DNA from 2 places in the Streptomyces sp. NPDC051907 genome. Region 2 is predicted to be linked to the other one. Evidence: riboswitches for the same ligand, from Rfam matches in the RefSeq annotation. Region 2 holds a riboswitch; the other holds the start of a gene.
What was found. Region 2 has a riboswitch for cobalamin ahead of AB0M39_RS07385 (acyl-CoA thioesterase). Riboswitches for the same ligand answer to the same signal wherever they lie in the genome.
Positions count from the first base shown of each region.

Region 1 (15,211 bases), on a different contig from region 2:
CAGGCGGGCTTCGCGGCGTACGTCGCGCGGAAGTAGTCGGCGAGCTTGAGCCGGGACGCCGCCGCCGCGTCGACCACCACGGTGGCGTGCGGGTGGAGCTGGAGCGCCGAGGCGGGCACCATCGCCGAGAGCGGGCCCTCGACGCAGAGCGCCACCGCGTCGGCCTTCGCCTCGCCGGTGGCCAGCAGCACGAGGTGGCGGGCCTCCAGGATGGTGCCGATGCCCTGGGTGATCACGTGGTGCGGGACCTCGTCCAGGCCGTCGAAGAACCGGGCGTTGTCCTTGCGGGTCTGCTCGGTGAGGGTCTTGATCCGCGTACGGGAGGCGAGCGAGGAGCAAGGCTCGTTGAAGCCGATGTGGCCGTCGGTGCCTATGCCCAGCAGCTGGAGGTCGACGCCGCCGGCCTCGGTCAGCGCGCGGTCGTAGTCGGCGCAGGCCCGCGCCATGTCCTGGGCGGTCCCGTCCGGGCCCATGAAGGACTCCGGGGTCAGCCCGAGGGGCTCGACGACCTCGCGCAGGACCACGGAGCGGTAGGACTCGGGATGGCCCGACGGCAGTCCGACGTATTCGTCCAGCTGGCAGATCCGGGCGCGGGAGGCGTCCGTCTCGCCGGTGCGCACCTTGGCGGCCAGGGCCTCGTAGATCGGCAGCGGGGTCGATCCTGTGGCGACGCCGAGAAGGGCGTCGGGCTTGCGTCGCAGCAGGTCGGCCATGGCCTCGGCGATGAGCTCGCCGCCGCTGGCGGAGTCCGGAACGATGACAACTTCCACGAAGATCCCTGTCTCTGAAAGCGCGACTGGTGTAGACCAATCTACCTCGTGGGCGGCGTGCTGTCGCCCCTGGGGCGGGGGCGGGGGCGGGAGAGGGTGGGGCGGGGGCAGGAGGCGGCCGCAGCGGGGCGTAGCCGTCGCCGGGCGGGGGTGTACGGGGTGTGGCCCCCGGGTGGAAATCCGGATGCGATCCGGATGCGACAGGGCTTTCCGCGCTCAGATGAGGGCCTCCCCCGGGAACGGGGAGGTGAGGGGGCGGCGGCAGGAGTCGGGCCGCACGTCCCGGACCGGTACCTGATCAAGGCCTGGGCAGCGTCTTCGAAAGGAGGACCCCCGGTGCGAACGTCAGAACAGCGGGAGCTGGCCGGGGAAGGCGGGGACGACGCTTCCGTCCAAGGTCTGCTGAAGCGCGGGGACGAGCGGCGCCTGCCGCCGGGAGCCCGGGCAGGAGACCAGTTCGCCGGCCGCGCGAGGGCCCGCCGGATCATGGCGGGCGAAGCGCCCGGCGACGACGGCGATCTCGCGACGGCAGACCGGGCACAGACGACGGGGAGCGGACATGCGCCCCAGTCTGCCAGGCCCGATGGGCGTTCTGCCTCGTCGTTCGGCCCGGCCCTCGCGGCGGTTGGCGTCCGGCGGGTCCTGTTCTGCCTGGTCGTCCGGGTCCGGAGGCTCTCGTGGCCCGTGGTGCCCGGCCGGTCCGCTGGCGCTGGCCGGTCACGCTATGCCTCGTCGTTCGGGCCGGAGGCCCTCGCGGCCCGTGGCGCCGGGCCGGTCCCGTTCTACCTCGCCATCCGGCCCGGCAGCCCTCGCGGCCCGTGGCACCGACCGATCCGCCATGGGCCGGCGGTCCGGGTGAACCCTCCTCGCCCGCTCCCCGCCCGCCCTCGCGCGAACTGCTGTCGCAGGCCCGGGACTTCCCAGAGCGAGGCGCACAACCGCTCCCAGCCCCCGGGGGTCGCGCACCCGGCGTCGCCGCCTCCCCGCCGCACCATCGAGGCGTACGAACCCCTCGTCCGACGTACCCGCGCGACCCCCGTCCCTCTTCGGCACAATGAACCGGTGATCTACCGCTACCGCGTCCTCGGCGCAGCCGCCGCCCTCCGACCGGACGGCGTCGAGATCCCGCTCAGCGGAGGGCGGCTGCGGGCGCTGCTGGCCGCGTTGGCGGCGGCCGGGGGCGAGGCCGTCCCGGCGAGCGAGCTCGTGGCCCAGGTCTGGGGCGAGGACGAAGACCGGCCGGCCGACGAGACGGCGGCGCTCCAGGCGCTGGTCGGACGGCTGCGGCGGGCGCTGGGCAAGGACGCCGTGGGCTCGGTCCCGGGCGGTTACCGGCTGGCCGCCGACCGGGACGCCGTCGATCTCTTCCGCTTCGAGCGGCTCCTGGATCAGGGGACCGCCGCCCTGGAGGCCGGGGATCCGGCCGAGGCGGCCCGGCTGGTCGACGAGGGCCTCGCGCTCTGGCGCGGTCCGGCGCTCGCCGATCTGCCGGGCCGGAGCGCCGACCCTCTCGCCGTCCGCGCGCAGCGGCGGCACGACGAGGCCCGCCGCACCCGGCTGGCGGCCGATGTGGCGCTCGGCAGGGCGGGCGCGGTGCTCGCCGAGCTGACGGCGCTGGCCGCCGCCGCCCCGCTGGACGAGCCGCTGCAAGCGCTCTGGCTTCGGGCCCTGGCGGCGGCGGGACGACCGGCCGAGGCGCTGGCGGCCTACGAGGACGTCCGCAGGACTCTCGCCGACCGGCTCGGCGCGGACCCCGGCGCCGAGCTGCGCTCCCTGCACGCCCAGCTGCTGGCGGGCGAGCCGGAGAAGCCCCGCGTGCGGGGCAATCTGCCGGCCCGGCTCACCTCCTTCGTGGGCCGCGAGGACGAACTCGCCGATCTCGCCCAGGAGTTGCGGGCACACCGCCTGATCACCCTGCTCGGGCCGGGCGGCGCCGGCAAGACCCGGCTCAGTCTGGAGGCCGCAGGGGCCGCCGAGGCCGCCGGACTGTGGCCGGACGGGGTCTGGGTGGCCGAGCTCGCCTCCGTACGGGACGACCGGACCGTTCCCGAGGCCGTGCTGACCGCCCTCGGCGCGCGCGGAACGCAGCTGCGAGGCGGCGGCCCGGCCGCGGTGGACGGCGCGACGGCCCACGACCCGCTCGCCCAGCTGGTCGACCACTGCGGGCGCCGCCGCATGCTGCTCGTGCTCGACAACTGCGAGCATGTGGTCGACTCGGCGGCCCGGCTGGCGGAGGCCGTCCTCACCCGGTGTCCCGGCGTGCGCGTGCTGACCACCAGCCGCGAGCCGCTCAACGTCCCCGGCGAGAGAGTCCACGGCGTGGGGCCGCTGCCACCGGAGGCCGCATTGCGGCTGCTGGGCGAGCGCGGCGCCGCCGTCCGCCCGGGGTTCCGCACGGACGACGACCTCCCGGCCTGCGTCGAGATCTGCCGCCGGCTCGACGGACTGCCGCTCGCCCTCGAACTGGCCGCCGCCCGGCTGCGCGCCCTGACCCCGCGCCAGATCGCCGACCGGCTCGACGACCGCTTCGCTCTGCTCAGCGGCGGAAGCCGGACCGCGCTGCCCCGGCAGCAGACGCTGCGGGCCGTCGTCGACTGGTCCTGGGAGCTGCTCGACGAGGAGGAGCGGAGCGTGCTGCGCCGGCTGGCCGTCTTCTCCGGCGGCTGCGCGCTCGCCGAGGCCGAGGCCGTGTGCGGGGCTGGCGCGCTGGCGCCGCTCGCCTCCCTTGTCGACAAGTCGCTCGTCGTCGCCGCGCCGGGCGAGCCGGACGGGCCGAGCTCGCCGGACGGGATGCGCTACCGCCTCCTGGAGACCGTCGCCGAGTACGCGGGGGAGCGGCTGGAGGAGGCCGGCGAGCGAGCCGACGCGCAGCTGCGGCACCTGCACGCGTACCAGGAGCTGGTGCGCACGGGCGACCCGGAGCTGCGCGGGCCGCGCCAGGGCGAGTGGCTCGACCGGTTCGAGAGGGAGCACGACAACGTACGGGCGGCGCTGCACACCGCCGTACGGCTCGGCCGGGAGCAGGAGGCGCTGTGCCTGGTGCTCTCGATGAACTGGTTCTGGCAGCAGCGCGGCCATCAGGCGGACGCCCGCGACTGGTCGTCGGCGGTCGCCGGGCTGGGCCCCGACCCCTTCCGGACCCCGGTGCGGCCTGCCGTCGCGCTGGCGGAGCGCGTCACCGAGGCCGCACCGCCCTGGGAGGAGGAGCAGCTGTGGGAGGCGCGGCGCGGGGTGCGGCTGATGGCGCTCGCCGGCCAGGACGAGAGCGGCGCGGCGTTCACCGACCCGGGGTCGCAGGGGTATCTGCGCGCGGTCGTCGCCGCCTATCGGCCGGGGCTGCCCCAGACCTGCCGTCAGCCCGGATCGATGTGGTTCTTCGCACGGCTGATGACGGGGGAGTTCACCAGCCTCGCCGAGACGGTGGACGCGCTGGTCGCGAGCTGCGCCGAGCGCGCCCCAGACGGCCGGCCGGACCGGCAGACAGACCGGCAGACAGACCGGCAGACGGACAGGCGGGCGCGGCGAGGGACGGCGGAAGCGGGCTGGGATCTCGGCTTCGCGCTGCTGCTGCGGTCCAAACTGCTCGGCGAGCAGCCCGCCGGCGGGCGCGCGGGCGACGCCGACCGGGCGCTCGGCCTGCTCGAGTCGGCCGGCGACCAGTGGGGGATCGCCGAGGCGCTCGCCGCGCGCGGAGAGGCGTACGAACGCGACGGCCGCCACCAAGAGGCCGCCGCCGACTACGAGCGCGCCATGGCCTGCGCCGCCCGGGTCGGCGCACACGCCCAGGCGCCGGTGTTCAAGGCGCGGCTGGCGTCCGTGCGGCTGCGGACCGCCGAGAGCCCGGGGGAGCGGGAGGGCGCGGAGCGCCGGCTGGCGGAGGCCGTGGCCGAGTCGGCCCAGTACCCGGCCGAGGCGCTGAGCACGGCGCGGATGCTGCTGGCCCAGCACTACGGACGCACGGGCCGCACCGCGTCCGCGCGCGGCCAGCTGCGCTCCATGGAAGCCGAGCTGACCGCGTCGACGCCCGCGCTCTTCCGCGGCATCGTGGCCGGCACGCACGGCTGGCTGGACTGTCTCGACGGGGAGTACGAACGTGCCCTCGGCCATGTCGAGGAGGCCGTGGAGCAGCTGGACAGCGTGGCGTACGTGGTCGCGCCGCATCTGATCGCCGATCAGTTCCTCTGCGCCGCCTGGGCGTCGGCGCGCCGTGGGTCGCCGCGGGACGGCGCACGGCTGCTCGGAGCGTACGACGCGAGCAGCCGGACGCCGGGCGGACTCGGCTTCCGGCCCTTCCTCGACGATCAGGAGACCAGAGGGCACGCCGAGTCGGCGGTACGGGAGGGGCTGGACGACCGGGCGGAGTACGACCGCGCCTATGCGGAGGGCGGCCGGCTGGAGCTGCGGGAGGCCGCCGCCCTGATCCGACGGCCCCGGCCCGCGACATAGGGCGAGCGCCGGGGCCGACGGCAGAAGCGAGGACAGCGGGTCGAGACCGTGGGCCGATCTTGTGAGCGGGCCCGCTCCGCGTTGCCCGACGGCGCCCGAGGCCGCAGGATCCACCCCATGGACAAGACGACAGTCGTCAACCTCAAAGGCCACCGCGACGACCCCGAGTACGCGGACGTCGTCTACGTGGGACGCGCCATGCACCGCGGCGGCTGGCACCTGGACGCCTCGCCGCTGGCCTGCCCCTACCGCCCGGGACGGGACGGCACCCGTGAGGAGGTCGTCGAGCAGTACCGCGTGTACCTCCTGGCCCGGCCCGAGCTCCTGGCACACCTTCCTGAGCTGCGCGGCCGTCGGCTCGGATGCTGGTGCGCACCGGAGCGCTGCCATGCGGAGGTCATCGCCGAACTGGCGGACGACGGCGTTGGCTGACCGCCGCCCGGCAGGGTCGCCGCCCACCCGGGGGAGAGCGTTCTAGGCGGTGCGCGCCTGCGCGTCGGCCAGCCGCTCGCGCGCCTCGGCGAGGTCCTCGGGGGTCGGGGCGTCGTCCTGGGTCAGGGCGCGGCGCCAGTGGCCGCAGAAGTGGACGGCCCGCCGCTCCAGGCCGCGCGCGTCCAGGAGATGCCTGCGCAGCTCGCGCACCGCGCCGGCCTCGCCGCCGAGCCAGGCGGCCCCCGCGCCCGCCGGGAGTAGGGCCGCGCGCACGGCCTCGACGAGCAGCTCGCCGTGCCCGGCGCCCGCCGCGTCCCGATGCAGCCAGTGCACCGTAGCCTCGTTACGGGCGCCGAAGGACGGGCCGAAGCGCTGCTCGTCGGCCGCCTCCGGGATCTCGATGTACGCCACCGCCCGCGCGCCCTCGGGCAGCGCCTCCAGCAGCGCGCCGATCGCCGGCAGCGCCGACTCGTCCCCGGCGAGCAGCAGCCAGTCCGCGGCGTCGAGGGCGAACGGCTCGGCAAAGTACGCCGAAGGCCCGTACATGCCGAGCGTGTCCCCCGGCCGCGCCGCCGCGGCCCAGCGCGTCGCCGGGCCGCCCTTGTCGTGGAGGACGAAGTCGACGTCGATCTCGGTCTGCTCGGGACGGTGGGCGCGGACGGTGTAGCTGCGCGTCCAAGGGCGTTCGTCCTCGGGGATCGCCTGGAACGCCGTGTACCACCGCATCACATCGGCCTCGGTCGCGTCGCCCGGCGCCGGGAGACGCGGGGCGCTCTGCCCGGGGCGCGGGAAGTACAGCTTCACCTGCTGGGCGGGCCCGTCCAGAGCGAAGCCCGCGAGGTCCGGGCCGCCGAAGGAGACGCGAGCCATGTGCGGGGTGAGCCGGGCGACCCCGGTGACCTGGACGAACCTGACGGGCAGCCGCGGATCGGACGGAGTGGACGGAGTGGAGGGGGCGGGCGAGGGCATCGGCGCTCCTGACGCGGGGTCTGAGGGGGCTGAGGGGTACGAGCCCCACCGTCGCGCCGCCCGCCGACACGCCGCCGACGCGCCGCCTACACGGGGGCCGTCGGACCCGCCCCCGCCCCGCGTCTCTCAGCCCTCGCGTACCGCCGACGCCCAGCGCGCCAGATCCTGCGGAGTGCGCGGACCCGGCTCGCCCTCGCCCAGCAGCCCATGCGCCCGCAGCACCTGAGCCGCGGCCGCTCCCCACGGCCTGCGCAGCCGCGCCGCGTCCAGCAGCGCCTGGTCCGCGAGCAGCTCGGCGACCGGGCCGGTGCGCAGCCCGTCCGGGGAGAGCACCGCCGCGTCGTCCGCCCAGCGCAGCGCGAGGTCCACGTCGTGGGTCGCCATGACCACCGTCGTACCGGACTCCCGCAGCCGGCCCAGCACCTCCAGCAGCCGCTCCTGGCCGTGCGGATCGAGGCCCGCGGTCGGCTCGTCGAGGATCAGCACGCGCGGCCGCATCGCCACCGCGCCCGCGATGGCCGCGCGCTTGCGCTGTCCGTACGAGAGCAGATGCGTCGGCCGGTCGTACAGAGCCGTGATGTCCAGGGCCTGGAGCGCCTCGTCCACCCGGGCCCGGACCTCGTCCTCGGCCAGCCCCAGGTTCATCGGGCCGAAGGAGACGTCCTGGCCGACCGAGGCGGCGAACAGCTGGTCGTCGGGGTCCTGGACGACCAGCTGAACGGTCGTACGGAGCCGGGTCAGCCCGGCCCTGTTGTAGACGACGGGCTCGCCGTTCAGCCGCAGCACGCCCTCCGCGCACTGCAGCCCGCCGCTCAGGAGCCGCAGCAGCGTGGTCTTGCCGCTGCCGTTGCGGCCGAGCAGCGCGGTCGAACGGCCCGCGGCCAGGCCGAAGTCGACGCCGCTGAGCACGGTCGGACCGTCCTGGTAGGCGTACGCCGCCCCGACGAGCTCCACAACGGGCGAGGCGTTCATAGGGCGTACCTTTCGACGACGAGAGTGGCGGCGACGATGCCGCAGAGCAGCGCGGCGGACCCGGCGAGGAACGGCCGTGAGACGGCTGCCGGGGGCAGCAGCACCCGCAGCGATCCGTCGTAGCCGCGCCCGGCCAGCCCCGCCTGCATCCGCCCCGCGCGGTCGAAGGCCTGGACGAACGCCGTCGAGGCCAGCCCCGCGAGGGAACGCCAGGCAGCCGCCCGGGTCGTGTGCCCGAGACGGGCGGCCTGCGCCTGGCGGATGCGGGCGACGGAGTCGAGCAGCAGAAAGCTGATCCGGTACATCACCAGCGCCACGTCGACCACCGCGGGCGGCACGCCGACCCGCACCAGCCGCGGCAGCACGTCGGAGACGGGCGTCGTGAACGCGAAGAGCAGCACGCCCAACGAGGCGGCCGAGGTCCGCAGCAGCAGACGCACGGCGTGCGCCGGCCCGTCGGGCGCGAGCGCGACCAGGCCGTCGGGGCCGCCCACCGCGAACAGCAGCGGAACGGCCCCGGTGACGCAGAAGCCCAGCGGGATGCGGAAAGCGCGCCACAGCTGCCTGGGCGCGACCCGGGCGGGGCCGAGCAGCACGGCGAGCGTGGCGACGGCGACGAAGACGGCCCCCGGCCAGGGCGGCAGACAGACCGCGGCGACGGTCAGCCCGAGGCCGAGGACGGCCTTCTCCACGGGATGGCGGCGGCGCCAGCGACTGCTGTGCGCCGCCGCGTCGATCGGCAGCACCGGCGACTAGACGCGGTCGCCCTGCGGGGCCCCGTCCGCGGGGCGAGCGGAGTCACTCGCCTCCGCCGCCGTACGGTCGGCCTTCGATGCGTCCGCGTCCGCGCCCGGCGCCGCCGCGACGAGCGCCTGCCCCTGACGACGGCCCTTGCGCAGACCGAAGTAGTAGGCGAGCACGCCCGCGCCGAGCGCCGCCTGGAGGGCGAACAGCGCCGACTCGATCTCGCCCGACGGCGGCTCGTACAGCGGCGAGAACCACGGCTCGTAGTCCGGCGCCAGTTCGGTGATCGCCGTCTCCGCCTGCGCGTCCGCGCCGGCGAACGGCTCCTCCTTGTCGTCGCCGAGACCCAGCACCAGAGGCAGGACGGCCAGCGCCGCCACGATCGCGAGCAGCAGAGTGTTGATCTTCGCGTTACGGCTCATCAGACCGCGGCCTCCTGCTTCTTGTCCTGACCCTGGAGCAGCACGCCGAGCCGGGTCAGCTCGCCCTTGCTCGACTGCACCAGCAGCCGCATCACCAGCACGGTCAGCAGGCCCTCGCTCACGGCCAGCGGAATCTGGGTGACGGCGAAGATCCCGCCGAACTTGGCGAGCGCGCCCGCGAAGCCGCTGCCCGGGTCGGGGAACGCCAGCGCCAGCTGGACGCTGGTGACGCAGTACGTCGACAGGTCGGCGACGAACGCTCCGAAGAACACGCTCACCATCAGCGGCAGATCGAACTTCCGCAGCAGCCGGTAGACCGCGTATCCCGCCCAGGGCCCGACGATCGCCATCGAGAAGGCGTTGGCGCCCAGGGTGGTGAGTCCGCCGTGAGCCAGCAGCAGCGACTGGAACAGCAGGGTGATCGTGCCCAGGACCGCCATGATCGGCGGTCTGAACAGGATCGCGCCCAGCCCCGTCCCGGTCGGGTGGGAGCAGCTGCCCGTCACCGACGGGATCTTCAGCGCGGACAGGACGAAGGTGAAGGCGCCGGACGCTCCCAGCAGCAGGGTGGACTCGGGGTTGGCCTTGACCTCCCGGGTGAGCGCACGGACTCCGTGTACGACAAAGGGGGCGGCTGCGGCGCCCCAGGCGGCCGCGTGCAAAGGGGGCAGATACCCCTCGGCTATATGCATGGTCGGGAGACCCTCTCCAGCACCTCGTGGATGGACAACGCGCCTCGGCCGGTCTCCTGGCTGACGGGTCATGATGCCCGGACTCCGCCTTCCCGGGCGCCACGGTCTCCCGCGGCGTCCCAGTGGCTCCCCGTGAGGGGGGTGGAGCCGGACTTCCCGATCACAGTGGCGAGGGCCGCACCGGTACCGCACCGGTTTCCCGTACACCAAGGCGGTGTGACAGTAGTGCTCCCACCAGCGGAATCACAAGCCGCGCACGGATGCACAAGCGCCGCACCCGCCTCCTGGGGCCTCACGTCTTGCGGTAGCCGTACGCCTCCGAGGCCGCCGCTTCCACCGCGTCCAGGCCGCCTCCGGCCGACGCGGTCACCACCGCCGCCACCGCTCCCTCCACGAACGGAGCGTCCACCAGCCGTGCGCCGTCCGGGAGTTCGTCGCCCTCGGCGAGGAGCGCCTTGACCGTCAGCACGGCGCTGCCCAGATCGACGAGGACCGCCACGCCCGCGCCCCGGTCGACCTCCCGAGCCGCCTGGACGATCAGATCTGAGCTGGTGCCGAGCCCGCCGTCGGGCGTGCCGCCCGCGGCGGCGACGGGCGCGATCGCTCCGCCGCCGGCGAGTCCCCGGGCCAGGTCGGCGACGGACTGGGCGACCTGCCCGCTGTGCGAGACCAGGACGATCCCGACGAGCGCCGGCTCCGGTCCCGTCGTCCCCGTACCCGGCTGCGGCTGCGGCGCCGTGCTCATACGACCGCCTCCGCCAGCGTCGCGATCAACAGCGCCGAGGACGTCGCGCCGGGGTCCTGGTGCCCGATGCTGCGCTCGCCCAGGTAGCTGGCCCTGCCCTTGCGCGCCTGCAACGGCACGGTCGCCAGCGCCCCGCTCTCGGCGGCCTCGCGGGCCGCCGCGAACGAGTCCGTGCCCTCGCCGAGGGCCTCGACCGCCGGCTCCAGCGCGTCCAGCATCGTCTTGTCGCCTGCCTTCGCCCCGCCGAGCTGCGCCACGGCCGCCACGCCCGCGCGCAGCGCCTCGGCCAGCTGCCCGGGCGTCACCTCGGCGTCGTCGCCGAGCGCCTTGCCGGTGCGCCGCAGCAGCGTTCCGTACAGCGGGCCGGACGCCCCGCCCACGGTCGAGATCAACTGGCGTCCCGCCAGCGTCAGCACGGCGCCCGGGGTGGCCGGCGACTCCTTCTCCAGAACAGCCGTCACCGCCGCGAAGCCGCGTTGGAGATTGCTGCCGTGGTCGGCGTCGCCGATCGCCGAGTCCAGCTCGGTGAGACGGTCCGCCTCCCGGTCCACGGCGGCCGCGGCCCCGGTCAGCCAGCGGCGGAAGAATTCGGCGTCCAGCACATGAACTCCTAGGCAGTCAGCGGTCCCCGGCCCCTTCAGCGACCCCAGCGAAGCGCCGCGGTCTGCACCGGGGCGTCCCACAGCCGCAGCAGCTCCTCGTCGACCTGGCAGAGCGTCACCGAGCAGCCGGCCATGTCGAGCGAGGTCACATAGTTCCCGACGAGGGTACGGGCCACCGGCACGCCGCGCTCGGCGAGCACCCGCTGCACCTCCGCGTTGTACCCGTACAGCTCCAGCAGCGGGGTGGCCCCCATTCCGTTGACGAGCGCGATCACCGGACCGGTCGGGGCGAGGTCGTCCAAGACGGCGTGCACCGCGAAGTCGGCGATCTCCCGGGAGGTCATCATGGCGCGCCGCTCCCGGCCCGGCTCGCCGTGGATGCCGATGCCCAACTCCAGCTCCCCGGGCGGGAGGTCGAAGGTCGGGCTGCCCTTCGCGGGCGTGGTGCAGGCGCTCAGCGCGACGCCGAAGCTGCGGGAACTCGCGTTCACCTGCCGGGCGACGGCCTCGACCCGCTCCAGCGGGGCGCCCGCCTCGGCGGCCGCTCCCGCGATCTTCTCGACGAACAGGGTCGCTCCGGTGCCCCGGCGCCCCGCCGTGAACGTGCTGTCGGTGACCGCCACGTCGTCGTCGACCACGACCCGGGCGAGCCGGACCCCTTCGTCCTCGGCGAGCTCGGCGGCCATCTCGAAGTTGAGGACGTCGCCGGTGTAGTTCTTGACGATGAAGAGCACCCCCTCGCCGCTGTCCACGGCGGCGGCCGCCCGCGCCATCTGGTCGGGCACGGGGGAGGTGAAGACCTCTCCGGGGCAGGCGGCGTCGAGCATGCCGGGCCCGACGAACCCGCCGTGCAGCGGCTCATGCCCCGACCCGCCTCCGGAGACCAGCCCGACCTTCTGGGCGACGGGTGCGTCCCGCCGTACGATCACCCGGTTCTCCACGTCCACGGCCAGCTCGGGGTGCGCGGCGGCCATTCCGCGCAGCGCGTCCGCGACGACGGTCTCCGGCACGTTGACAAGCATCCTCATGGGTATCTCCCGGTGAGATCGACTACACATCAGGCCCAGCGGCGGCCGCGTCCGCCCTGATGGCGACGGTAGGCCAGCCTGCCGCCCAGGGCCAGGCGGGTGAGCGCCTTGATCGGGTCGGGGGGCGAAACGGCACGGCGAGCGGGAGACGGGCGGCTCGTCGGTGTCGAACATGAATTCGATTGGCGGGAGGTGTGCAGAGGGGGGCAGGGGGTGTACGGCGCCCGGCCCCGCGAGCGATCGCGAGCTGTCGGCCCGCGACCGGGGCGTCTGGGGGCCCGAGGCTTGTCGAACCGCGATCCGGCTCACCCGACGACCGTAGGCGGCCCCGGGAAGCGGAAGGCCTGGTTCAAACGCGCTCCTGAGGGACCGATGTTCTCTCTTGGCGCCGCACTCGGCCCAGGTGTTGCCTGATGGGCGTCGGAGGAGACAGCCATGAGCACTGAGAAGCGCCGCCCGCCTGCCGCGCCGCGATGGAACCGTCTGCTGGCCCTGTCGGCCGCGCTTGTGCTCGCGGTCACGGCCGCGGCCTGCGCGGACGGGCGGCCCTCGGCGCCGGACGCGCCCGCGAGCGACGTCCGGGCGGAAGCCGGGCCGTGGACAGACGCCGGATCGTCCCTCGGCGGACCCGGCGCGAACGGCCTGGAGCAGAAGGGCTCTTCGGGGTCCACCGTCCCCGCGGCCCGGATGCCGCCGTTGGAGCGGACCGTGGGCGGCGGCAAGCGGCAGCTGCGCACCTCGGTGTACTTCCTGCACGGCGAGCACATGTCCCCGGCCCCGCGCCAGGTCACCGCGCCCGCCACCGCCGACGGCGCGCTGCGCGCCCTGCTCGCGGGGCCCAGCCGCGCGGAGCGGGCGGACGAGCGCACCACGGCCATCCCGGCGGGCACGGCCCTCAACTCGGTGGTCGTACGCAGGAACCTGGCGACCGTGGACCTGTCCGAACGGTTCGACGACGGCGGCGATACGTCCCTGCGGGCCCGCGTCGCCCAGGTCGTCTTCACCGCGACGCGCTTCCCCGAGATCCACAAGGTGCGGTTCGCGCTCGACGGCAAGCCGGTGAGCAGCCTCGGCGGCGAGGGCGTCGCCCTCGACAAGCCGGTGGGCCGCGCGGACTTCGAGGACCTGACGCCACAGATCCTGGTGGAGGGCCCGCTGCCGGGCAGCGAGATCGGCAGCCCGGTGCGGGTGTGGGGCAGCGCGAACACCTTCGAGGCCGCCTTCAATCTGAAGATCACGGACTCCGCCGGCCGTGCGGCGGCCGACGCCTTGGTCACGGCCTCCTCGGGGTCGGGCACGCGGGGGAGCTTCGACGTGACGCTGCCCTACCGGGCCGTGCGCTCCGGCGGCGGCATGCTGACCGCGTACTACCGCTCCGTTGAGGACGCCCGTCTGGTGGTCGTCGACACGGTCCCGCTGACGCTGAACCGCTGACGCGCACCGCCTGCTGACGCACGCCTGACCTGCACGGCCGCCGACGCACCGCGGTCCGACGGCGCCCCGCCCCCGACCGACCGAGGCCCGGCGACGCACCCGCCCTCAGGCCCGCAGGTCCTCCGCCGCGTCCGCGACCCGCGCGATCAGCCGCAGCAGCACCTGCTGCTCGTCCTCGTCGAGAGGCGACAGGAACACCCGGTTCATCCGGCTGGTGCGGCTGACGAGCCTGCGGTGGAGCTTCTCGCCCTCGTCGGTCAGCTCCAGCACATTGCGCCGGCCGTCCAGCGGATCCCGCACCCGCGCCAGGAGCCCGCGCCGGGCGAGGCGGGCGACCACGTCGGCGATGGTGGAGCGGTCCAGGTGGACGTGCCGGCCGAGCGTGCGCTGGTCGATGCCCGGCTTCTCGACGAGAGTGTTGAGCACCGCGAACTGCGGCGAGGTGGTCTCCTCGGAGACCATCGCGCCCCACAGCAGGGAGTGCGCCTGCTGAAGCCGTCGGGCCAGATGCCCGGGGTGGGTGCTCAGATCGACCGCGGTCATACGGCCCCCCTCACTAGTACGTGTACTGACCTATTGACGGACGAGTATCTGCGTGGAAGCGTACTGCCTCGTTACCAAAAATAGTCAGTGCACTGAGTATTATTCACTGCTTGCACCACGGAGTGACGATGGCCGACATCCGCAGTCTCCACGACGCCGTGGCGGACCTCATCCACGACGGCGACACCGTCGCGCTGGAGGGCTTCACCCACCTGATCCCGTTCGCGGCGGCGCACGAGATCATCCGCCAGGGCGTCACCGACCTCACCCTCGTACGGATGACCCCCGACGTCGTCTACGACCAGCTCATCGGCGCGGGCCTGGCGAGGAAGCTGGTCTTCTCCTGGGGCGGCAACCCCGGCGTCGGCTCGCTCCACCGCTTCCGCGACGCCGTGGAGAACGGCTGGCCGCGCCCTCTGGAGCTGGACGAGCACAGCCACGCCGGCATGGCCAACCGCTATGTCGCCGGCGCCTCCAAGCTGCCCTTCGCCGTGCTGCGCGGCTACCGCGGCTCCGACCTCGCCACCCGCACGGACACCGTCGCCACCGTCGTGTGCCCCTTCACGGGCGAGGAGCTGGCCGCGGTCGCCGCCCTCAACCCCGACGTCGCCGTCGTCCACGCCCAGCAGGCCGACCGGGACGGAAACGTCCAGCTGTGGGGGCTGACCGGCGTCCAGAAGGAGGCCGCGCTCGCCGCGGACCGGGTGCTCGTCACCGTCGAGGAGGTCGTCGACCGGCTGGAGCCCCGCCCCGGCGGGATCGTGCTGCCCACCTGGGTCGTCGACGCGGTCGCCGTCGCGCCCGGCGGCGCCCACCCCTCGTACGCCAGCGGGTACTCCGTGCGCGACAACGCCTTCTACCAGGCATGGGACGCCATCGCCCGGGACCGCGAGAGCTTCGCCCAGTGGATCGAGCAGAACGTACGCACCGAAGGGGCGACCGCCCGATGAACGCCGAGACGGACTTCACCCGCGACGAGCTGATGGAGGTCAACGCCGCCCGGGCGCTGGCCGGGGCCACGACCTGTTTCGTCGGCATCGGGCTGCCCTCCACCGCCGCCAACCTCGCCCGCACCACCCTCAACCCCGGCCTCGTCCTGCTCTACGAGTCCGGCACGATCGGGTCCAAGCCGACCCGGCTGCCGCTCTCCATCGGCGACGGCGAGCTCGCCGAGACCGCGGACGCGGTCGTGTCGGTGCCCGAGATGTTCAACTACTGGCTGCAGGGCGGCCGGATCGACGTCGGCTTCCTCGGCGCCGCCCAGATCGACCGCTTCGCCAACATCAACACCACCCTCGTGGACCGCGGCCCCGACCGCCCGCAGGGCCGGCTCCCCGGCGCGGGCGGCGCCCCCGAGATCGCCGCGAACTGCGGCAAGGTGCTGATGGTGCTCCGCCACTCCACCCGCAACT
Region 1 covers NZ_JBFAYB010000051.1:2,811-18,021, forward strand. The annotation lists gene nagB (glucosamine-6-phosphate deaminase) at 1-770, opposite strand, end outside; gene AB0M39_RS24535 (hypothetical protein) at 1,116-1,331, opposite strand; gene AB0M39_RS24540 (BTAD domain-containing putative transcriptional regulator) at 1,833-5,216, shown strand; gene AB0M39_RS24545 (DUF4326 domain-containing protein) at 5,334-5,648, shown strand; gene AB0M39_RS24550 (siderophore-interacting protein) at 5,691-6,617, opposite strand; gene AB0M39_RS24555 (ATP-binding cassette domain-containing protein) at 6,744-7,589, opposite strand; gene cbiQ (cobalt ECF transporter T component CbiQ) at 7,586-8,335, opposite strand; gene AB0M39_RS24565 (energy-coupling factor ABC transporter substrate-binding protein) at 8,342-8,755, opposite strand; gene AB0M39_RS24570 (energy-coupling factor ABC transporter permease) at 8,755-9,447, opposite strand; cobalamin riboswitch at 9,476-9,673, opposite strand; gene AB0M39_RS24575 (PTS fructose transporter subunit IIA) at 9,740-10,192, opposite strand; gene dhaL (dihydroxyacetone kinase subunit DhaL) at 10,189-10,794, opposite strand; gene dhaK (dihydroxyacetone kinase subunit DhaK) at 10,830-11,822, opposite strand; gene AB0M39_RS24590 (GerMN domain-containing protein) at 12,258-13,256, shown strand; gene AB0M39_RS24595 (MarR family transcriptional regulator) at 13,362-13,799, opposite strand; gene AB0M39_RS24600 (CoA-transferase) at 13,928-14,749, shown strand; gene AB0M39_RS24605 (CoA-transferase) at 14,746-15,211, shown strand, end outside.
Region 1: it holds a riboswitch for cobalamin, as region 2 does, so the genes downstream of both, AB0M39_RS24570 (energy-coupling factor ABC transporter permease) here and AB0M39_RS07385 (acyl-CoA thioesterase) in region 2, are expected to answer to the same signal.

Region 2 (15,211 bases):
GCAATCTGAGCGACGGCCGGCGCACACAGGCCCGCGCCGCCGACTCCCGCATGGCGGCCGCGCTGCGCGCCATGGGCTTCGCGGACCTCGGCCAGGCGCTGCGGACCGTCTACGTCGACCAGGAGAACAGCGTCGAGGAGACCGCCCGCATTCTGGCCGTCGGCAAGCGCAGGGTGCGGCGTCTGCTGCTCGAACACGGTATCCAGCTCCGCCCGTCCGGGCAGAACTCCGCCGCCGGGCGGCGCTCGCGCGTCGCGACGAACGACCGGGCCGCCGCCGAGCGCGTCGGCGCCCGGGACATCACGTCATGGCTGCGCGAGCGGACCGCCGACGGCGCCACCCTGCGCGAACTGGCGGCGGCCACCGGCCGCAGCATCCCGTGGGTGGCAGCCCGGATCGGCCCCCGCTGAGCCTTCCGCGACGCGGTGCCCGGAGCCCTGAGCCCGGCGTTCGCGTCAGGCGGGCCAACGGACGTCGTCGTACGCGGGGTTCGGCTGTCCGTCCTTCAGGGTGCGTGGTGCGGTGAACGTCCCGTACAGCTCGGTGTCCTTGAAGTACGCCTCGCCGACGGTCCGGCGCGGGAGGCTCAGTCCGTAGTGCTCGCCGAACAGCCGGTAGACGTCGGCCATGCCCGGGACGTACAGCCCGCACTCGTCGGGGTCGTCGGGGAAGTCGGGGTCGGGCACGGCGCTGCCGAGCCCGATCTCGGCGGTCATACGGGCGGTGAGCGGGTGATCGGCTCTGACCTGTTCGTGCACCACGCCCTCGCAGTACTGCCAGTCCCACTGACCGTCCACGACGGCGACGACCTGCGGTGGGTCCATCATGGTGTCGCTGACGCGCACATAGGTGCGGTCCTCCCACAGATGGTCCAGACGGCGTCGGTCGGAGCGGAACATGCCCCCTCCGGTCTCGAACGCGAACGCCCACCCGCCGCAGGCGCCCAGCCGGGCGAGGTCGGGCAGGCCCGTCGTCGACCCGGCAGCCGCGACGATCGCGTTGAAGGCGGGCGGGTCCAGGACGGCGCCCGGCTCCGCGCCCAGCATCACCGCCAGGTCCTCGACTTCGGCGTCCTTCAGCGCGACCAGTTGGAAGCCCCATCCGTGGAAGGCTTCATGTATCCACTCGATTCCGTCCGTCATGGCCGGCAACGTACCGGGCGCCGCTGACAATCCCCGGGGGCGACGAGCTTCCTCCTGGTCGTCGGCGCGGCCTCCTGGGCCTTCAACGAGGTCGCGCCAGCGGCGTATGGCCGGCCGGCACCGACTCCTCGGACGCCACCGGCTCGGGCGGCGTGCCGTCGCCGAACGGCCGCCCGCCCAGCGCCGCACGGTCGTGAGGCGCGAGCCAGCTCGACAGATCCGGGCCCACCGGCACGATTCCCGTCGGATTGATGTCGCGGTGCACGGTGTAGTAGTGCTGCTTGATGTGCTCGAAGTCGACCGTGTCGCCGAAGCCGGGCGTCTGGAACAGGTCCCGGGCGTACGCCCAGAGCACCGGCATCTCGGACAGTTTCTCCCGGTTGCACTTGAAGTGGCCGTGATAGACGGCGTCGAAGCGCACCAGCGTCGTGAACAGCCGCACGTCGGCCTCGGTGATCGTGTCGCCGACGAGGTAGCGGGAGACCTCGAGCCGCTCGGCGAGCCAGTCCAGCCGGGCGAAGAGCCGATCGTAGGCCTCGGCGTAGGCCTCTTGCGACGCGGCGAAACCCGCCCGGTAGACGCCGTTGTTCACGTCCTTGTAGACCGCCTCGCCCACCGCGTCGATCTCGGAGCGCAGAGCGGACGGGTAGAGCGCCGGAGCGCCTGCACGGTGGCAGGCCGTCCACTCCAGTGACATGTCGATGGTGATCCGCGGAAAGTCGTTGGTGACGACCTTGCCCGTCGGCACGTCGACGATCGCCGGCACCGTGACGCCTCGGTCATAGTGGGGGTCGCGGGCGAGGTACGCCTCCTGGAGCCGTTCGATGCCGAGCACCGGGTCGCGGTGGCCCGGGTCGAGGTCGAACGCCCAGCTCCGCTCGTCGTGCGTCGGCCCGGCGACGGCCATCGACAGGGCGCTCTCCAGCCCGAGGAGCCGCCGCACGATCACCGCCCGACTCGCCCATGGGCAGGCTCGGCTGACCACCAGACGGTAACGGCCGGGCTCGACGGGAAAGCCGTCGCGTCCGTCGGCGGTCACCCGGGTGGCGATGTAGCGGCTGTCGCGCGCGTACTCCCCGCTGGCGTTCACCTGGCTCATCTCCTCCTGTCTGCCTGGGCGGCGGACGCGGTTCAGGCGGCTTGCCGGGCGCGGTGCGGGGCGAGGGGGGCGGTGTCCATGCCCGCGTCGGTGCGGAGCCCGTCCAGGAACTCCTGGACGGCCTCGACAGCCGTGTACCGCGGCTGCCAGTCCAGCTCGGAGCGGGCGCGGGAGCTGTCCAGCAGCGGGAGGTGGAGCACCGCGTCGAACAGGTCCGGGGACGCGGGCACCAGGCGCAGCCGCCAGGCGGCGGAGAGAGCGGCCCGCACCGGTGGCAGAGGAACCCGCAGCGGTCGCGCCTCGAGGATCCGGGCGAGCCTGGCCGCGTCCAGCGACGGGTCCGCGGCGAGGTTGAACGCGCCCCGGACGGGGCGGACGACGGCCTCGCGGTAGGCGGTCGCCGCGTCGTCGGTGTGCAGGGCCTGGAAGGTCAGCCCCGGGAGGTCGGGGAAGGCGGGGACGAGCGACGGGCGGACCAGATGCGCGGGCAGCAGCCGCCCCGCGAAGATCCGAAGCTGCTGGGACGCCGACTCCCGCTTGAACTGGAAGCCCGGACGCATGCGGACCACCCGCATGGCGCCATGGCGCTGTTCGTACGCGTCCAGATAGCGCTCCAGATAGGCCTTCTCGCGGCAGTAGGCGGCCTGCGGCCATCCGTGGGTGGGCCAGTCCTCGTCCACCAGCTGGTCCTTCGGGCCGGGGGAGTACGCGCCGACCGACGAGGCGTAGACCAGCGCCGGCACTCCTGCTTCCGCGGCCGCGTCGAAGACGCGGATGCTGCCCAGGACGTTGGTCCGCCAGGTCGTGGCGGGGTCGTGGGTGGGCTGGAACTTCCACGCCAGATGGACGACGGCGTCCGCGCCGGCGAAGTGGGGTGCGAGTTCCGGGCCGCCCGGGTCGACGTCCGCGGCCACCCATTCCGTTCCCTCTGGGCGCCAGTCGGGGACCCTGCGGGCGATGCCGAGGACCGAGGCTATGCCGGGGCTCCCGGAGAGGGCCTGGACCACGCTCGTCCCGACATTGCCGGTCGCGCCCACGACCACCACCCGGCGCCCGCCGGTCTCTGTGCCGCTCGGTGCTGTGCGGGTCATGTCGGCCGCCTTCCACCGGAGGTTTCCTGGCAGTGGTGTGGGTACCCGGTGCGTCGCCCGATATTCACGGTTTTGCGCCAGTGTCGCTCGCTGCCGGAGCGGGTGGCCGTGGGGCAGCCGGCGACCGAGGGGGCGCATGCGGTGCGGCCATGGACGGGGAAGGCGCCTCCTTGAACGAGACGGCGCATCCGGTCGCGAGACGTGCCGTATCGCGTCGTCGCCGACGCCTCTTGGTCGGCGCCTCTTGGCGGACGACGGGCCGCCACCCCGATCGGGTGGAACGGGATGGCAGCGGTCGGGTCCGAACGCGTCCGCTCAGGACGCGCCGGTCAGGACTTCTCTGCCCCGGGCGTGTCCGCTGCGGAGTCGGCGGTTTCGCACTCGGCGGCTTCGTCGTTGTCGAGCGCCGGAACGGGACGCGGTGCGCCCTCGGCGTCTATCGCGACGAACGTCAGTCGGCCCGTGGCGACTTCGGCCACCGGGCCCGAGGCGTTCCACCGCTCGGCCGTCACGCGGACCGACGCCGTCATCGACGTTCTCCCCGCTCGTTCCAGCTCGGCGTGCACGCTCAGCAGGTCGCCGGCGCGGACGGGGGCGAGGAACGTCATGCGGTCGACCGAGACCGTCACGGCAGGGCCGTCGGCGTGACGTCCGGCAGCCGCCGCGGCGGCGTCGTCGATGAGCTTCATCACCACGCCGCCGTGAATGGTGCCGTAGAGGTTGGTGTCGTGCTCGCTCATGATGTGGGCGAGGGTCACCCGGGAGTCTGCGGGGGTCTTGCGGGCGGACGGCAGGGTCGCTGTTCGATCGGCCACGTCAACTCTCCTTCGCGAGTCGCGGCAATGCGGGACCGCACGCACCGGTGGCGTACGGGCAGCGGCAGGTCTTCGGACTCGCGGGCACGTCCTCGTCGAGGAGGACACCTACTGGCCGTCGCTTCCCAGGTCCTGTCGGGCCCAGTGCTTATGACGGCGGTCGTTCCCGCTCACCGCTGCGGGGCAGTCCCGGATTCCCACCGGGTTCCCTCTTGCGACGCCTCCCGCCTGGCGGACGGGGCGAACCAGCTGCACCGACAGGGTAACCGCCGCGTGGGCCGGGGCCTCCAAGGGCGATCCCGATGGCCCGGGCTCCGCGTGCGTCCGCCGTGGAGGTCAGGTCGACTGCGGTCGCTGCAGCCCGTGAAGGAGCAGGTCGACCAGTCGGCGGGGGTCGTAGCGGGGGTCGCTGTCCCGTCCGACGCAGAGGTTGCCGATGCCGCGCATCAGCTCGTAGGCCTGCGTACCGGGCCTGATCTCGCCGGCGTCGACGGCGGCGTCGAGCAACTGCGCGCAGACGGGCAGCAGGCGGTCGAGGAAATAGGTGTGCAGCGCGGCGAAGCCGCTGCTGTCCGACTGCAGTGCGTTGGCGAGGCCGTGCTTGGTGACCAGGAAGTCGACGAACAGGTCGACCCACTGACGGAGCGCTGCGAACGGAGAGTCGGCGCCGGCCAGCAGGCTCGGGCCGGCTTCGGCGCATGCCTCGACCTGGTGGCGGTAGACCGCGACGACGAGATCCGCCCGAGTCGGGAAGTGGCGGTAGATCGTCCCCATCCCGACGCCGGCTCTGGCCGCGATCTCACGGATGGGCGCATCAATGCCGGAGGTGACGAACACCTCGGCTGCGGCGGCGAGCAGCGTCTGCTCGTTGCGCAGCGCGTCGGCCCGCTTGCTTCGGGCCGGCGCCTTCCCGGACTGGCCTGCTGTGGGCACCATGCCCTCCTTCCCCTCGCCGTCGACTAGCCATGGAGCTAAAACGGAACACTGATCCGTTTACAAAGCGGAGCAGTGTTCCGTATAGTAAGTGGAACGGCGCTCCGGTTTCAGCGTAGCTGAAGCCGGACGTTCCCGACCGCCTTACCCGCCGGCCGAACGAGATCGGCGGCGGAGGCCATCGAAGGGAAAGACGCTCATGAAGACGCGCATGACCGCAACGACTCGCACAGCCGACACCGTCAGCCCGCCCACGCCCGTCCTCTCGGTCAGTCCGGTAGTGCTGTCGACTCCGGACCGAGCAGTGGACCTCCAGCTACGAGTCTCCGCGCCCGTGACCGGAGACGAGCTGCCGATCATCCTGCTCTCGCACGGCCAGGGCCACTCGAACCACCTCTCCTCGCTGAACGGCTACGCCCCTCTCGCCGACTTCTGGGCGGCGCACGGCTTCGTCGTGATCCAGCCCACCCATCTGAGCTCCACGACGCTGAGCGAGACCCTGGATCCCGACACCCCCGGGGCGCCTATGCACTGGCGGTCACGGGCCCAGGACATGCGGCGCATCCTCGACCAGCTCGACGCGGTGGAGACCGCCGTCCCCCAGCTCCTCGGGTGCCTCGACCGCAGCAGGGTCGCCGTCGCCGGACACTCGATGGGCGGGCACACCGCGAGCCTGCTGCTGGGCGCCCGGCTCACCGATCCGCACGACGGAACGGAGGTGGACCTGGCCGATCCCCGGATCACGGCGGGCGTACTGCTCGCGGCGCCGGGCAGAGGCGGCGACGCCCTCACCGAGTTCGTGGCCGAGAACTTCGCCTTCCTCCTGAGCACGGACTTCTCCCAGATGACGACGCCCACGCTCGTGGTCGCCGGCGACAAGGACGCCTCCGACCATCTGACGGTCTCGGGCCCGGACTGGCACACCGATCCGTACGTCCTCTCCCCGGGCCCCAAGTCCCTGCTCACCCTGTTCGACGCGGAGCACGGGCTCGGCGGCGTCTCCGGCTACGACGTCGCCGAGACCACGGACGAGAACCCCGAGCGAGTGTCCGCGGTCCAACGGCTCACCTGGGCCTACCTCCGCTCCGCGCTCTATCCCGGGGACCGCGCTTGGCAGGATGCACGCGAGGCACTGACGACCGGCCCCGACCCGCTGGGACGCGTCGAGTCCAAGGAGGCCGAGAGCACCGTCTCACCCACGGGAGCCGACAGCTCCCAGTGAGCTGACCTACCCTTCGGGACTGTGAGCCGGACACGGTCCGGCCCCCAAGTGCTGTGACGTGAAAGGTCGCCCCATGTGGCATGGCTGCACCCCGGTCCTGGGCGCGGAGCTGGACTCGCCCCGGCGGGAGATCTCGGGCTGGCAGATTCCGGGCATCGGCGAGCTGGACATCGAGTCCGAGGGATACCGGATGTCCGTGCTGCCCTCGGAGTCGACCCTGCGGGTGGAGTTGGCGTTCGCCGGCGCGTACGTCGAGTCCGCGACCGAGCCCTACCGCTCCCTGGGGCCGGTGCTGCTGTCGATGGAGGGAGTGCTGTCCCTCTCCCTCGACACCCCTGGGGCGCCTGACGGCCCGCTGTGGAAGCGAGTGCTGCGGGCAGACTCCTCGAACGACGTCCTGCGGATGGCCTGGGACGAGAAGAGCGACATCCTGTATGTGCGGGACGGCGGCCTGACCCTCGTCTGCCGGGGTGGCGCATGGCGTTGGCAGGTGAGCGCCTAACCCTTGTCGCAGCACGCCGGCCCGCAGGCGTCGGCGATGGCCGCGGTGTCCCAGTAGAAGGGGCGGACCTCCGCGATACGGCCGTCGGTGACCGTGATCGTCTGCAGGATCGGGAAACCGAGCTCCCGGCCGGTAGCCCGGGCGACCGCACGGACCTGGGTGAGCACCACCGCGGTCGCCCCGGCGGCGAGGAACTCCTGGTCCGCCATGACGAACGATTCCCACGCCTCGCTCATCGCGACGAAGAACCGCTCCAGGCCCTCGTGTCCACGCCACGTTCCGCCGTAGGGCAAGGCAGCGGCCTGGTGCAGGACGACATCGGGCGCGAAGAACGGGGCCAGCGCGTCGAACGAGGCGGCGCCCGGCCCACCGGCCCGGAAGTACTCCGCCTCGGCCGCGTACATGCCGGTGAGGACAGTCATCGAGTTCGTCATGGCGGGGTTCGTCATGCCGACAGCTTGGCCAGCCGAACGAGATCGCGCTGGCGGCAATCAGACGTCGACATGGCCGAGTACGACACAGCGAGGCCTCGGCCCAGATCAGGGCAGCGTCCAGAACTGGGTCGTCACCAGGTAGAAGACAACGCCCCAGAACACCATCACCGCGGCGACGATGCCGAGGCCGACGAGATTGGTCCTCGTCGCCGGCTCGTCCGGCGACGGCCGCAGCCACCGTTTGAGCAGGCGGTTCACGTAGTACGGCATCGTGACGAAGCTCATGATGAAGCTCGACAGCAAGTTGCCCACCAGCAGCCCGAGCCAGAGCGGCATCCCCAGCGGCGACAGGGCGAGCGTCAGCAGCACGACGGTCGGGTACAGGCCGACCCAGACCGCGATGGCGGTCTTGGTCTCCGAGGGCGGCGGCGCCTCCTTGCCGTTCTCCTCGAAGGCGAACCAGCTGCCGAACGAGTTGTCGATGGTGCGCATCCTGTAGTCGTTGAACTTCTCGCCTTCCGCGAGAACCTCCTGCCGCTTGGTCGAGGTCAGCCAGGCGTCGAGGTGCTCGGCGTTGTCGAAGCGGTACAGCGTGGTCCACTCGTCCTGGAGTCCCTCGATCGGGCGGAAGAGCTCGCTGCCGCAGAATCCCTCGAACTTGCTCTCCTCCTGGCTCATACGCCGCTGCCAGTTCAGGAAGTCGTCGACGTGATGCGGGTGGACGCGGTGGGTGACCACCACGGTCACCAGCGGATCCGTCGACTGCCTTCCACCGCTGAGAACCTGCTGGGTGGCGGGGCCGTCGAAATACCTCGTGCCGGCGTCGAGGAGACGCTGCCGGGTCGCGCTGTTGATCCACGCCTGCAGATGGGCGATCGAGTCGAACCGGTAGACGGTCACCCACTCGGGCTGCAGGGGCGTCGGCGGGGAGACCTCGGCGCCGAGAGACCCCGGGTAGTCGGCGGCAGCGGCGTTGACGCTGTGCTGCCACTTCTCGTACTCCCGCTCCAGCCCCGGCCGAACCCGCTGGCCGATGATGGCCGTCGCCGTGGACTCTTCGCGCTGTTCGGTGTTCATCGTCTCAGGCCGTCTGTACCGACTGGCTTTCGCTCAGCTGGCTGAAGATCCGCTCAGGAGTCAGGGGCAGCGCGCGGTAGCGGACGCCCGTGGCGTCGTGGAGCGCGTTCGCCAGCGCGGGGGCCACCGGGTTGATGCAGCACTCCGCCATCCCCTTCGACCGCATCGGCCCGACGGAGTCCGCCGAGTACACCAGGAGCACTTCGGTGCGGGGGACGTCGGCGTAGGCGGGGATACGGTAGTTGCGGAGGTTCGGGTTGACCATGGCGCCGTCCGCGTCGACCTGGTAGTTCTCGGTCAGCGCGAAGCCGATTCCCTGGGCGACGCCGCCTTCCACCTGCCCGCGCACCTGCGCCGGGTTGATGACGACGGCGGCGTCGGTCGCCTGCACGCTGTAGAGGACGCGGATCTCGCCCGTCACCCGATGGACGGCGATACGGAACCCCTGCGTGTTGGAGACGACGCTTCGGGGCGAGCCATAGGCCTTGCGGGCGGCGGTGAACCGAATGCCGCGCGCTCGGGCCAGCGCGACGAGCTCGGCCAACGAGACGCGCTGGTCGCCGCAGACGACGCCGTCGTCGTCCATCGAGCACATCACGAGATGGACGCCCGTGTGAGCGGCGGCGAACTCCAGAATGCGGTCGCGGACGGCGTTGGCCGCCCGCAGCACCGCGTTGCCCGCCACGAAGAGGCCGGCGCTCGCGAACGCCCCCGTGTCGAAGCCCGTGCGGTCGGTGTCGGACTGCACCAGGCGAATCCGCGACGGGGTCGTGCCCAGCTGATGGGCCGCGATCTGGACGTGCGCGGTCGACGTGCCCTCGCCGAACTCGACGGTGCCGACGGCCACTTCGTACACCAGGTCGTCGCCGAGGGTCACCCAGGCCTCGGAGATGTGCTCGGTCGGGGGCGCGGTCTCGTGCAGCGAACTCGCCACGCCGACTCCGACGAGCCATCCGTCGCCCGGAGACGACGCGTCGGCGGTACGGGCCAGAGCGCCGTCCACCAGGTCGATGCACTGCTGGAGCCCGTCCTCGGTGAACGCCACGTCGTCGGGGCCCTCGTGCATCGCGACGAGCGGCTCGCCCGGCCGCACGATATTGCGTCGTCGCAGTTCGAGCGGGTCGAGGTGCAGGGCGCGTGCCAGCTCGTCCATCGCCGACTCCACGGCGAACGCCGGCTGCGTCATCCCATAGCCGCGCAGCGCCCCGCTCGGCACGGTGTTCGTGTAGACGGAGTACGCGTCGTACTTCTTGTTGGGGCAGCGGTAGAGCATGACGGCGGCGCCGCCCGCGTACAGCGTCTCGCCGCCGTGGTTGCCGTACGCGCCCGTGTTGGACACATTGCGGACCTGGAACGCCGTGAGCCTTCCGTCCGCCTTCGCGCCGAGCTTGACCGTCAACGTCATCGGGTGCCGGGGCGAGGCGGTGGTGAACTCCTCCTCGCGGGTGTACTCGAAGCTGACGGGCCGCCCGGTGTCCAGGGTCGCGAGCGCGACCAGGTCCTCCGAGATCACCTCCTGTTTGCCGCCGAAGCCGCCGCCGACGCGTTTGCAGAACACCCGCAGCTGGTCCGGGCGCAGCGCGAAGAGATACGCGAGCTTGACCTTGGCGATCGACGGCGACTGGGAACTGGTGCGGACGTTGAGGCGGCCGTCGTCCATCCAGGCGATCGAGCCATGGGTCTCCAGATGCGCGTGCTGCACGCGCGGTGAGGAGTACGTGCCCTCGTGGATCACGTCGGCCGCGGCGAACCCCGCGTCGACGTCGCCGATGTGCGAATGGATCTCCAGCAGGATGTTGCGTACGGGGTCACGGGCGAAGGGATCCTCTGCGCCGTGCAGCTGCGGCGCCCCGTCGGCCATGGCCTCCTCCGGGTCGAACACCGCAGGCAGCGCCTCGTATTCGACGGCGATCCTTCGGCAGCCCTCCTCTGCCGCCCCGACCGTGTCGGCCAGGACCGCGGCGACGCGCTGGCCGACGAAGCGCACGGTGTCGTCGAGGATGTACGTGTCGTCCGGATCGACGAGGTGGTCGGTGTGGATCGCCGTGGTGAAGCGCCTGCGCGGCACGTCCTCCCAGGTGTAGACGCGCTGCACGCCGGGCACCGCGAGGGCCGCTCGCTTGTCGATCGACACGATCCGGGCGTGCGCGTGCGGCGAGTGCAGCACCTTGAGATGCAGCATGCCGTCGATATGGGTGTCCATCGTGAACTCGGCGCGTCCGGTCACCACGTCGTTGGCCGCCGGTGCGCCGACGCTCGCCCCGACGGCCTTTCCCGGCGCGGCGCTCTCCACGCCGACGACGCCCATCACGGCGTCCTCGATCCCTCGATAGCCGGTGCAGCGGCAGAGGTTGCCCTTCAACGCCCTCGGCAGGTCCTTCTTCTGCGCCTCCGTGAACGTCGCCGACGTCATGATCATCCCCGCGGTGCAGAAACCGCACTGGAACCCCGGGGCGTCGCGGAACTGGCGCTGCATCGGATGCAGGCTGCCGACTGACCCGAGCCCCTCGATCGTCGTCACCTCACGGCCGTCCGCGCGGAACGCCGGAGTGATACAGCTGTGCACCGGGTCGCCGTCCAGCCACACCGTGCAGGCGCCGCAGTCGCCGGCGTCGCACCCCTTCTTGACGCCGAAGCAGCCGAGCGAGCGGAGGAAGGTACGCAGGCACTGGCCGGGCTCTGGCTCCTCGTCGAAGCGGTTGCCGTTCACGGTGTACGTCATGCCGGGCCCCCAGCCATGAGTTCACGACGAATCTCTTCGGCGAAGTGCTCTGTCAGATGGCGACGGTGGTCGGGCGTCCCGTTGGGATCCGCGAACCAGACGTCGGCCGGGATGACGTCGATGCTCTCCCGCAGCGTCCGGGCATCGGGCATGGCGTGGAAGGCGATGCGCACCGGCTGCGTCGTGCCGGCGGTGACGGTGAGCAGCAGATCGTCCCTTCCCGGAGTCTGCGTGCCGACGAGGAACACCGTCGAACGGCCGAGACGGGTCAGCGTGAAGCGGCGGTGCGCGGTGCGCTTCTTCAGGGCGCGCGCCGGAACGTGGACGCGTCGCAGGATCTCCCCGGGAGCGAGGATGTTCTGATGGTCGCCGGTCACGAAGCCGAGGGCGTCGACGACGCGTTCGGACCCGTCGGGAGCCCAGAGCTCGTACTTCGCCTCGAGGGCCACCGTGAGCGTGATCATCGGGCCGGCGGGCAGGGACATACAGATATTGCCGCCGACGGTCGCCGCGTTCCAGACTTTGAACGAGGACAGGAACGCCTCGCAGCTCGGCCTGAACAGGCCGCCCGCGGTCCAGTCGGCCGGCGGCACGAAGGCGTACAGCTCGCGGATGGTGCACGTCGCGCCGATCTCCAGGCCTGCGTCGCTCGGGACGAGGGGATCCCACCGCAGCGCTGTCAGGTCGATCAGGCGGTGCAGACCTGGCTGCTCCATGGAGAAGAGCCATGTTCCGCCGGCGAGCCACGTGTCGCCTTCGCGCCAGTCGGCGCCGGGGCGGTCGGGCGGGCGCCGGACGACTTCGGTGATGGTGTTGAGGTCCATGGGAACTGATCTCCCTGGCGGCGATCACCGTGCGACGGACCACCTGCCGAACTCGATCGACCAGCGCGGGCCGCGACAGGCACCGTGGGGAGCGCTACGACTCGTACGGCAGCAAAGGACTCGACCGCTGCGATCGAGACTGCTCGTCGAAGGTTCTCGAGGAGGGCCGGCAAGCACACAATTCCTCCCAAAGTATATCGTGGCCCGCGCCGGCCCCGCCAAGTCAGGACCGCGTCGAGCAGGCCCCCTCCGCGTCGAGCAGGCCCCCGGGCGCCGACGCATCGGCACCTCGCATACCTCACGTACCTCGCCTCCCGTACGGACACCCGTACAGACACACTCCGGCCACACCTGGCCGCGGTCGCCTATCGACGCCGAGGTGGGGTACGCGGTGACGACGCACCCGAGGAAAGGACGGTTCGATGACGGATGTGTCGCGATCGCCCCGCGCCATCCAGCACGACTGGGAGTGGCAGCTGCGCGCAGCCTGCCGCGGCGCCGACAGCGGTCTCTTCTTCCATCCACACGACGAGCGCGGCGACGCGCGCGTCGAGCGGGAGAGGGAGGCGAAACGCGTATGCGACGGGTGTCCGGTCCGCAGGGAGTGTCTGAGCCACGCCTTGGAGGCGCGCGAGCAGTTCGGCGTGTGGGGCGGACTGGGCGAGGAGGAGCGCCGGGCACTGCTCGGCGCCGCGTCCGGCGATCGGCGGGAAGACCGGTCCCTGGCCCGATCGGCGGTCTGACCAGCCGTCTGATCAGTGCTCTGACCGGTGCTCTGACCAGTGGACTGGAGAGCGGCGGCCGGTCGGCTGAGCCGCCATGCGAGGCTCCGGGTCGTCTCGTACGATCCAGAGCCCGGCCGCCGACCGGCCGCCGGATCCGCCCGACGAACGGGTCGTGCGCACCGCGTCGTCGAGGCCCGGGAGACGGACGCCGTCCGCATCTCCATGGGATCGGACGCGGCCGGACTCTCCTCCGACGCCGCGTTCGTCGCGGGTCTCGTGCTGCCGCTCGCCCCCCTGACGCCCCTCTGGGCTGGGGCCCTGATCACGGGCGTCGCACTCGCCGCCTTCGCCGTCGCACTCAAGTCGACGGCCCGGAAGGAGAGTTCGCCCACGCGGCCCGCACAGCCCGAAGGTCCGCCCCTGCCCTCGCACGCCCCCCGGCACTGGCGTCGGGTCGGACGGTCGGCGAAGCGTCACGCGTTGAGGCCGCGCAGCAGTGCGGCGAGTCCGCCGAAGAACTCCTGGTCGGGGCCGACGTTCCGTGCCTGCCGCGCGGTCTCGGCCAGGTGGGGGAACTCGGCCGGCGTCAGTGCGGACATGGCGGCCGTCCCCTCGCCGGACAGGGCGCCCAGATGCTCCAGCTGGATCGCTCCGATCACATAGGCGATCAGACCGCGCAGCGCGACGACGCGTCGTTCGCCGTCGAAGCCCGCCTCGGCGAGGACGGCGAGCGCCGTCTCCGTCCAGCGGTGCAGGGCAGGGGTCTGGTGGCGGTGGGCGACCGTCAGCGGCACGACCGCGGGATGGGCGCTCATGGCCTCGCGCAGCCGCCGCACCAGGACCTCGATGCGTTCGTTCCACGGCTCGCCGGAGGGCGGCGGCTCGGTGTCGACGGCGCCCAGCACGTACTCGACGACGAGCCGTTCGAGCTCCTCCCGGCTGTCCACGTACCGGTAGAGCGCCATCGTGCTCATGCCGAGCTCTTTGGCGATGGCGCGCATGGACAGCTCGGCGAGCCCGTCGCGGTCGACGACGGCGAGGGCGGCCGAGGCCAGCTGGTCTTGAGTGAGCGAGCGTGGGCGAGGCATGGCAGTTGACAGCGTACGGCATACGCCTAACCTTGTAGGCGTACGCCGTACGTCTACAAGAGGGGTGTCATATGCGCATGCCACGAAGTGCGGTGCCCGCAGGGCGGATAGCGGTGGGCGCCGCCGTCGAGCCCCGTGTCCTCACGCCGGTCGTCGGCTCCCCGGTCCCCGTTCCCGACCCCGACCGGCTGGTCCACCTCCAGTTCCGGCGCTTCGCCGGCTGCCCGGTGTGCAATCTGCATCTGCGGTCGGTGGTGCTGCGGCACGAGGAGATCGAGGCGGCAGGCGTCCGCGAGGTCGTCGTCTTCCACTCGCCCGCCGCGGAGCTGCTGGAGCACACGGCCGACCTTCCGTTCGCCGTCGTCGCCGACCCCGCCAAGCGGCTGTACGCCGAGTTCGGCGTGGAGTCCGCGCCCCGGGCCCTGCTGGATCCGCGCGCCTGGGGGCCGATCGCCCGGGCGGTCCTGCGCGGCGCGGGGGAGGTCCTCCGGGGCAGGGGGAGGCTGCCGGAGAGCCGGCAGCCGGGCGGGCGGCTCGGCCTGCCCGCCGACTTCCTGATCGCCCCCGACGGCCGGGTCGTCGCCGCCCGGTACGGCGAGCACGTCTACGACCAGTGGCCGGTCGACGAGCTGCTGCGGCTCGCCTCGCGCACGCCGCAGCCGGACCCCGGGCTCCGCTGAGCCCTCTGACTACCGGTGCTCGGGGTTCGGGTAGTCGAAGCGGCAGCCCGCGTCCCACTCGGAGCGCTGGTTGCCGTGCGCCGGGATGCCGCCCGCCCGCTTGAGCATGGCGGCCAGATGCAGGAGGTTCCAGGTCATGAAGGCGGTGTTGCGGTTGGTGAAGTCGTTCTCCGGACCGCCCGATCCGGGGTCGAGGTAGGAGGGCCCGGGGCCCGCCGCGCCGATCCAGCCGGCGTCCGCCTGGGGCGGGATCGTGTAGCCGAGGTGCTGGAGGCTGTAGAGGACGTTCATGGCGCAGTGCTTGACGCCGTCCTCGTTGCCGGTGATCAGACAGCCGCCGACCCGCCCGTAATAGGCGTACTGGCCCTTGTCGTTGAGCAGGCTGGAGCACGCGTAGAGCCGCTCGATCACCTTCTTCATGACGGAGCTGTTGTCGCCCAGCCAGATGGGGCCGGCCAGGACGAGGATGTCCGCCGCCATCACCTGTTGTTCGTACAGTTCCGGCCAGGCGTCGCTCGCCCAGCCGTGCTCGGTCATATCAGGCCACACGCCGGTCGCGATGTCGTGGTCGACGGCCCGGACGACGTCGACCTGGACGCCCTGCGCCTCCATCAGGGCGCGGCTCCGGTCGATCAGCCCCTGCGTGTTGCTGACTTCGGGCGAGCGCTTCAGCGTGCAGTTGAGGATCAGGGCGCGAAGGTCGTCGTAGCGGGCGGGCGGCGAGTCGACACCGGGCGAGGGGGTGGTCACAGGGCCTCCTGGGTTCCGCGCCGTGCCGGTCACGGCGGGGCGACGCAGACCCATCGTGCTGGCCGGGCTGTTGACGCGACGGCTGCGGCGCAGCCGGCTGCCGACGA
Region 2 covers NZ_JBFAYB010000007.1:154,392-169,602, forward strand. The annotation lists gene AB0M39_RS07365 (MucR family transcriptional regulator) at 1-410, shown strand, start outside; gene AB0M39_RS07370 (hypothetical protein) at 456-1,142, opposite strand; gene AB0M39_RS07375 (glutathione S-transferase C-terminal domain-containing protein) at 1,225-2,241, opposite strand; gene AB0M39_RS07380 (NAD-dependent epimerase/dehydratase family protein) at 2,274-3,332, opposite strand; gene AB0M39_RS07385 (acyl-CoA thioesterase) at 3,662-4,147, opposite strand; cobalamin riboswitch at 4,193-4,412, opposite strand; gene AB0M39_RS07390 (TetR/AcrR family transcriptional regulator) at 4,484-5,080, opposite strand; gene AB0M39_RS07395 (chlorophyllase) at 5,292-6,302, shown strand; gene AB0M39_RS07400 (hypothetical protein) at 6,376-6,804, shown strand; gene AB0M39_RS07405 (nuclear transport factor 2 family protein) at 6,801-7,253, opposite strand; gene AB0M39_RS07410 (antibiotic biosynthesis monooxygenase) at 7,344-8,315, opposite strand; gene AB0M39_RS07415 (molybdopterin cofactor-binding domain-containing protein) at 8,320-11,037, opposite strand; gene AB0M39_RS07420 (FAD binding domain-containing protein) at 11,034-11,861, opposite strand; gene AB0M39_RS07425 (WhiB family transcriptional regulator) at 12,284-12,604, shown strand; gene AB0M39_RS07430 (TetR/AcrR family transcriptional regulator) at 13,060-13,674, opposite strand; gene AB0M39_RS07435 (peroxiredoxin-like family protein) at 13,752-14,354, shown strand; gene AB0M39_RS07440 (flavodoxin family protein) at 14,364-15,104, opposite strand.